DNA from 2 places in the Leucobacter aridicollis genome. Region 1 is predicted to be linked to the other one. Evidence: predicted binding sites of a transcription regulator. Region 1 holds the regulator's gene; the other holds the start of a gene.
What was found. The regulator HrcA, encoded in region 1, represses chaperone genes, less so after heat shock. The targets are predictions, from matches to a motif close to TTNGCACTCGNNNNNNNCGAGTGCNAA.
Positions count from the first base shown of each region.

Region 2: a site for HrcA is predicted at 1,742-1,768, ahead of groL (chaperonin GroEL). Genes of this name have one in related genera too.

Region 1 is NZ_CP075339.1:1,919,065-1,922,615, forward strand. It holds gene dnaJ (molecular chaperone DnaJ) at 1-983, opposite strand, end outside; gene hrcA (heat-inducible transcriptional repressor HrcA) at 1,060-2,091, opposite strand; gene hemW (radical SAM family heme chaperone HemW) at 2,137-3,378, opposite strand; gene KI794_RS08630 (DUF1990 family protein) at 3,381-3,551, opposite strand, start outside.
Region 2 is NZ_CP075339.1:3,009,297-3,012,847, reverse strand. It holds gene groL (chaperonin GroEL) at 59-1,678, opposite strand; gene KI794_RS13545 (LytR C-terminal domain-containing protein) at 1,839-2,438, opposite strand; gene KI794_RS13540 (heme/hemin ABC transporter substrate-binding protein) at 2,718-3,551, opposite strand, start outside.

The DNA.
Region 1 (3,551 bases):
TCTTTGTGCGAGAGCTTCGTCGGTGTGGCGACCTGCATCGCGATCTTCAGATCGCCGCGAGACGTCGAGCGCAGTCCCTGGATGCCGCGGCCGCGAACTGACAGGAGATCGCCCGACTGGGTGCCAGCCGGAATCTCGACCTTCACGCTCCCGTCAAGTGAATCGACCTCAACCTCGGTGCCGAGGATCGCATCAGTCATCGAGACCTGCATCGTGCTCAACAGATCGTTGCCGTCGCGGCTGAAGACGTCGTCGTGTTCGACGCGGAACTCGATGAACAGGTCCCCGTTCGGCCCGCCAAACGGCCCGACCTCGCCGCCACCACGCATCTGCATGCGCGTGCCCGTGTCGATGCCCGAGGGAATGTCGACCTGCATCGAGCGACGCTCGCGCAACCTGCCCTTTCCTGCACACTCAACACACGGGTTCTCGATGATCGTGCCATACCCCTGGCAGCTCCCGCAGGGATGCATCGTCACAACGTTGCCAAACAGCGACCGTACCTCGCGCTGCACCTGACCCTGCCCACGGCAGACGTCACACGTTACCGGGTGCGTGCCAGGCTGGCAGCCGTTGCCACCGCACGTATTGCAGAGCACGGCCGTGTTCACCGTGATGTCACGCTGCACGCCGAAGATCACCTCTGAGAGCTTCACGTCGACGCGAATCAGCGCATCCTCGCCCCGCTCCTCGCGGGCACGGGGCCCGCGAGAGCCGCCACCAAAACCGCCACCGAAGAAGGTCTCGAAGATGTCGCCGAACCCGCCGGCTCCACCTTGCTGACCACCCATGTCATAGCGCTGGCGCTGCTCGGGATCGCTCAGCACGTCATAGGCGTGCGTGACGCTCTTGAACTGCTCGGCGGCCTCGTCGCTCGGGTTCACATCGGGGTGCAGCTGGCGAGCCAGCTTGCGATACGCCTTCTTGATCTCTTCGAGGCTCGCTTCGCGAGAAACGCCGAGCGTCTCGTAGTGATCCGCCACTGTTGTACTCCTAGGTGTCGTGGATTGGGTAATGGTGCTGGGACCGGCTAGCGCGCACGCGCAAGACCCGAAGCCCTCAGCGGTCTTCGCTCAACAGCTTGTTGAGGTATCTGGCAACGGCACGGACCGCCTGGATATTCCCGGCGTAGTCCATGCGAAGCGGACCGAGCACGCCGAGTCTGGACGCGCCTAGTTGTTCATAGTTTGTCGCGATGATCGACGCATCGGAGAGCCCATACGCCTCATTCTCGCGCCCGATCGAAGCGGCGATATCGCGCTCGTCCTGCACAAGTTCGCCGAACAACCGAAGCAACGTCACCTGCTCCTCAATTGCTTCGAGCACCGTCGGCAGCGCCCCGGCAAACTCTCCCGGCCTTGTCAGGTTTGCTGCGCCCGCCACGGCGATCCTGTCGCTGCGGTTTGCTTGCAGCTGCTGCGAAACCGCCCCAAGCACAAGCTCGGCGAGTGGTGCGTCGGCAGGACCAACCAACGTGTGCACCGTCGCGGCAAGCTCGGCCACAGCGCGATCTGCTGCGTCGATGTCCTGGCCAACGATGTTCGCTGCGATACGCTCGCGAACGGCTGTGAGCCACGGTTCGTTCGCACGCTCCGCTGGAAGCATGGCCGTCTGCTGCTCGACGACTCCGTTTCCGAGGATGAGCACGCAGAGCACTCGATTCTCGCCGAGAGCGACAAGGTCAATGTGTCTGACGGCGACTGTGCGCAGCGACGGATACTGCACGACCGCAACCTGATTCGTGAGCTGCGACAGTAGGCGCACCGTGCGCGCCATGACGTCGTCAAGATCACTCGACTCGCCAAGAAACCGCTCGATCGCCGAACGCTGCGCGGCTGTCATTGGCCGGAGCTTCGCGAGTGTGTCGACGTACAGGCGGTAGCCCTTGTCGGTTGGCACCCGCCCCGAAGACGTGTGGGTCTGAGCGATAAGCTCGTCGTCTTCAAGCAGCGCCATGTCGTTGCGAATCGTCGCGGCAGATACGCCAAACGAATGGCGCTCCACGATCGATTTCGAGCCGACGGGCTCGTTGAGCGCGACGTAGTCACTCACGATGGCGTGCAGCACGGCGAGACTGCGCTCTGGAACCATCACGCACCGCCTTTCTGGCACTCGAACAACCTGAGTGCCAGTCTACTACCGCAGGAGGTGTCCGACGACTGTGTCAGCCAGCAGCCGGCCGCGGAGCGTCGGCACGATCCTGCGCTCGGTCCCGCCGACCCCAAGCGCCGCGCGGCCATCCACGAGGCCATCCGCGATCAGGGCGGGCACGGCGGCCCGACCCTGTTCGCTGAGAGCGTCGATCGCGAAGCCGTCAGCGATGCGGGTCTCGAGCAATACGCGCTCGCTATAGCGTGCTTCGTCAGTCAGGAGCTCACGGGCGTGAGCCGGAGACAGGCCCTGCCCCATCCGTTCGGCGTAGGCCCGCGGATGCTTCACGTTCCACCATCGCAGGCCCCCAATGTGGCTGTGAGCGCCGGGGCCCGCGCCCCACCAGTCTTCGCCGGTCCAATATGACAGGTTGTGTCGCGACCGCGTCTCGCGAGAACGCGACCAATTGCTGATCTCGTACCAGTCATAGCCCGCTCCCGAGAGCTTGGAGTCAAGGAGCTCGTACATCTCGGCGTGCAGATCGTCGTCTGGAGCCGCGACTTCGCCGCGCCGGATCTGCCCTGCAAGCTTCGTACCCGCCTCAACGATCAGCGCGTACGCCGAGAGGTGGTCAGGTTCGTTCGCGAGCGCGGCATCAAGCGAACGCTCCCAGTCGGCGAGCGACTCGCCAGGCGTGCCGTAAATGAGATCAAGGCTCACCTGCAGGCCGGCTGCGCGCGCGGCGTCAACGACAACAGGGACCCGCTCGGGGCTGTGCGTCCGATCGAGCGTGCGAAGCACATGGGGCATCGCCGACTGCATCCCGAAGCTCACCCGGGTGAACCCGGCCTCGGCGAGTGTGTCGAGGTACTGAGCGTCGACCGAATCAGGGTTCGCCTCCGTTGTCACCTCAGCGTCTGGGGCAATCCCCCACTCGTCTCGGATGCGACCGAGCACCATTGCCAAATCAGACGCAGGCAAAAGCGTCGGGGTGCCTCCCCCGAAAAAGACAGTCGATACCTCGCGATCGGGGAGCCCGGCCGCGCGCATCACCTTGGCGCCAAAGCTCAGCTCCGTCGCAGCTTCAGCAGCGTATCCGGCCTGACTCGCGCCACCGCCAAGCTCACTCGCAGTGTAGGTGTTGAAGTCGCAGTAGCCGCAGCGCACCCTGCAGTATGGCACGTGGACGTAGACGCCAAACGCGCGATCGGGCGCGCCCGCGAGCACGCTCGCCGGGAGTGCCCCGTCGGCCGGAGCCGGATCGCCTTCGGGGAGCACACTCGGCATTATCAGTCGTCCCGCGAGGTGTCGCCGTCAGTCTCCACACTGTCAGTCCCGGCCCCAGTGCTCGTTCCGGCGTCGACACTCGCATCGCCATCGGCACTGGCATCCGCACTGGCACCGGCGTCGGCGTCGGGATCGCTCGACGCGTCCGCGGGTACGCTTCCTCCGTTGCCCGT
Region 2 (3,551 bases), 1.1 Mb from region 1:
AGAACGACGAAGGGCCGGCCACACCAGAAGGTGTGACCGGCCCTGTGCCTAGCGGGACTTAGAAGTCCATGCCTGCACCCGGGTCAGCTGCCATGGGAGCAGCGGGCTCGGGCTTGTCTGCAACGACTGCCTCAGTGGTGAGGAACAGGCCTGCGATCGACGCTGCGTTCTGCAGAGCCGAACGAGTGACCTTTACCGGGTCGTTGATGCCGGCTGCGAGCATGTCGACGTACTCGCCGGTAGCTGCGTTCAGGCCCTGGCCAACGGGCAGCTCAGAGACCTTGTGCGCGACAACGCCGGGCTCGAGGCCAGCGTTGAGGGCGATCTGCTTGAGCGGTGCCTCGATAGCTACCTGCACGATAGCCGCGCCGGTAGCCTCTTCGCCGGTGAGCTCGAGGTTTGCGAACGCCTTTGCGCCGGCCTGAATGAGTGCGACGCCGCCGCCGGGGACGATGCCCTCCTCGACAGCTGCCTTTGCGTTACGGACTGCATCCTCGATACGGTGCTTGCGCTCCTTGAGCTCAACCTCAGTCGCAGCGCCAGCCTTGATGACTGCAACGCCACCAGCGAGCTTCGCAAGGCGCTCCTGGAGCTTCTCACGGTCGTAGTCGCTATCGGTGTTGTCGATCTCGCGGCGGATCTGCTGCACGCGGCCCTCGACTGCTTCCTTCTCGCCGCCACCCTGAACGATGGTGGTCTCATCCTTAGTGATGATGACCTTGCGAGCGGTGCCGAGCATGTCGAGCGTTGCGTTCTCGAGCTTCAGGCCGACCTCTTCCGAGATGACCTGGCCGCCGGTGAGGATCGCGATGTCCTGCAGCATTGCCTTGCGGCGATCGCCGAAGCCCGGAGCCTTCACGGCTGCCGACTTGAAGATGCCACGGATCTTGTTCAGCACGAGGGTCGCGAGTGCTTCGCCCTCGACGTCCTCAGCAATGATGAGGAGCTGCTTGCCCGACTGGATGACCGGATCGACGACGGGGAGCAGGTCCTTGATGTTCGAGACCTTGCTGTTGACGACGAGGATGTACGGATCCTCGAAGACGACCTCCTGGCGGTCAGCGTCAGTGACGAAGTACGCCGACAGGTAGCCCTTGTCGAAGCGCATGCCCTCGGTGAGCTCGAGCTCGGTGCCGAACGTGTTCGACTCCTCGACGGTGACGACGCCTTCCTTGCCGACCTTGTCGATAGCTTCGGCGATCAGCGCGCCGATCTGCTCGTCAGCTGCGGAGATCGAAGCGGTTGCAGCGATCTCGGCGGTGGTCTCGATCTCCTTCGAGTGCGCGTGCAGCTCGGTGATGACAGCCGCGACAGCCTTCTCGATGCCCTTCTTCAGAGCGATGGGGTCGCTGCCTGCAGCAACGTTGCGGAGGCCCTCACGGACGAGCGCCTGTGCGAGCACGGTAGCGGTGGTGGTGCCGTCGCCTGCGACGTCGTCGGTCTTCTTTGCGACCTCCTTGACGAGTTCAGCGCCGATCTTCTCGTACGGATCGTCGAGCTCGATCTCCTTCGCGATCGAAACGCCGTCGTTAGTGATCGTCGGGGCGCCCCACTTCTTCTCAAGAACGACGTTGCGGCCACGCGGGCCCAGCGTCACCTTGACAGTGTCAGCGAGGATGTTGAGACCCCGCTCAAGGCCGCGACGTGCCTCTTCGTCAAACGCAATCATCTTTGCCATGTAATTCGCCCCTCCCGGACGTCTAGGGAAAGCTGCAGAAACCGTAGGGGTTCTGCGCCAGGTTTAGCACTCAGTCGATCCGACTGCTAACACCAATTTTGGCACTCAGGTGCTGAGAGTGCAAGGAGGGGCGCTCGCCTGCAGCGAACGGAGATACGAACTACTTCGCGGACTTGCCGGGGCCGGCGTAGTCGGCGCCAATCAGCACGACGAGGTCAGAGTTGCCCTCGGCGTACTCGGTGTTGAGATACGTGGAAACGCCGCCGAGCTTCTCGGCGAGCCCGAGCGCCGCGGGCTCGTTCGCTGGATCTGAGTAGAAGACCGCTGAAATCTCTTTGTCGGTGTCTGCGGCGGGGCCAGCAAGCACAATCGTTCCCCACTTCTCGTCGGTGATGATCGTCGCGAGCGCCTGGGCCATGTCGCCTTCGGCGGTCGTTCCGTCGAGCACCGCGACAGTTGCCTCAGGCGTGAGCTGAGGTTTCACTTTCGTATCCGCGGCGGCCGGACCCTGCGAAGAGGGCAGCGGCAGCGAGCCACTCGAACCCGCGATCGTGACACCAACAATGCCGATAGTCGTCAGCAAGGCAGCGCCAATCAGTCCGCCGAGCACGAAGTGCCAGGTCACGCGTGGTTGAGCCGTCACGCGGTGGGCGCCAATGCGGCCGCCGACCGGGATCTCATCAAACCTGTCGGCCGGGTAGTCGGAAGCCGCGGTGCGTCGCGAACGTGCGCCGTGCGCCGCCTCGTGTTCCTTTGTCACCCGTGTCTCCAAGGTCCCCTACCCAAACTCGATCGCCAACAGGCGTCCGAGAGTTTCAACGCTCAAGAATACAGTGCCTTGACACCGTGCATCCTGAACGTCTTCGGAGCGGCCCACACCCCGCCCAATCCCGCACGACGTCGGCTGCCGCCCGGGGCGTCGGCAGCGCCGGACCGCCGAGCGCGGTGCGCCCGCTAGAGCGAGTCTTCCTCCGTGCTTCGCACGTCGGCTGCCGCCGGGGGCGTCGGCAGCGCCGGACCGCCGAGCGCGGTGCGCCCGTTAGAGCGAGTCCGGCGCATATATCGCACGGGCGAGGGCGTCGATAACGTCGGGGGTGCGCCCAGCGCTCGCAAACAGCATCGAGTCGTTGATGTCGATGATCCTGCGCTTCTTGCCTGCTGTCGTGAGCGCGATGCTTGGCTGAGCCTCGATCAGGCCGTCCACGCCCTCAGTGCTCGTGAGTCCCTTCGACATCACGAGGATGATGTCAGGGTCCATCTTCACGAGCGCCTCGTCTGTCATCGGGCGCTCACCCTTCCAGCCTGCCTCTTCGGCAACGTCGATGACGCCGAGCGATTGCAGGAGCGTATCGACCCCGCTCCCTTCACCGAACAGGTAGTAGATCCCGGCGCCACCGCGAACGTACAGGAACGCGACCCGCGGCCGGTTGGCCTCGTCAGCGGGAATGAGGCGGGCGACCTCTTCCTCTTTCGCAGCGATCGCGTCGGCGACCTTGGCGTTCAGCTCGGTCGCTGCCGCTGAGACGCCGAGGCCTTCAGCGAGCTGCTGAGTTGCCTCGGCCGCCGAAGCGGGATCGATCGAGCGCTTGACGACAACGACGGGCACGCCTGCGTTGCGCATGACGTTCACGAAGTCGATGCCGCCGACGCTGAGGTCCGTGAAGATCACTGTGGGCTCGAGGCCAAGCACGGACTCTGCCTCGATATCGTGGCCGCCAGTCACGACGAGTGGGAGATCTTCAGAGCCGGGGAACGTTGTCGTCGCGTCGCGTCCGATGAGCTGATCACCGAGGCCAAGGTTGTAGACGATGTCAGCGAGGGTCCCTGTGAGCGAGATGGCGAGCACCCGAGACGTGTCGGTCACCTCGACTGG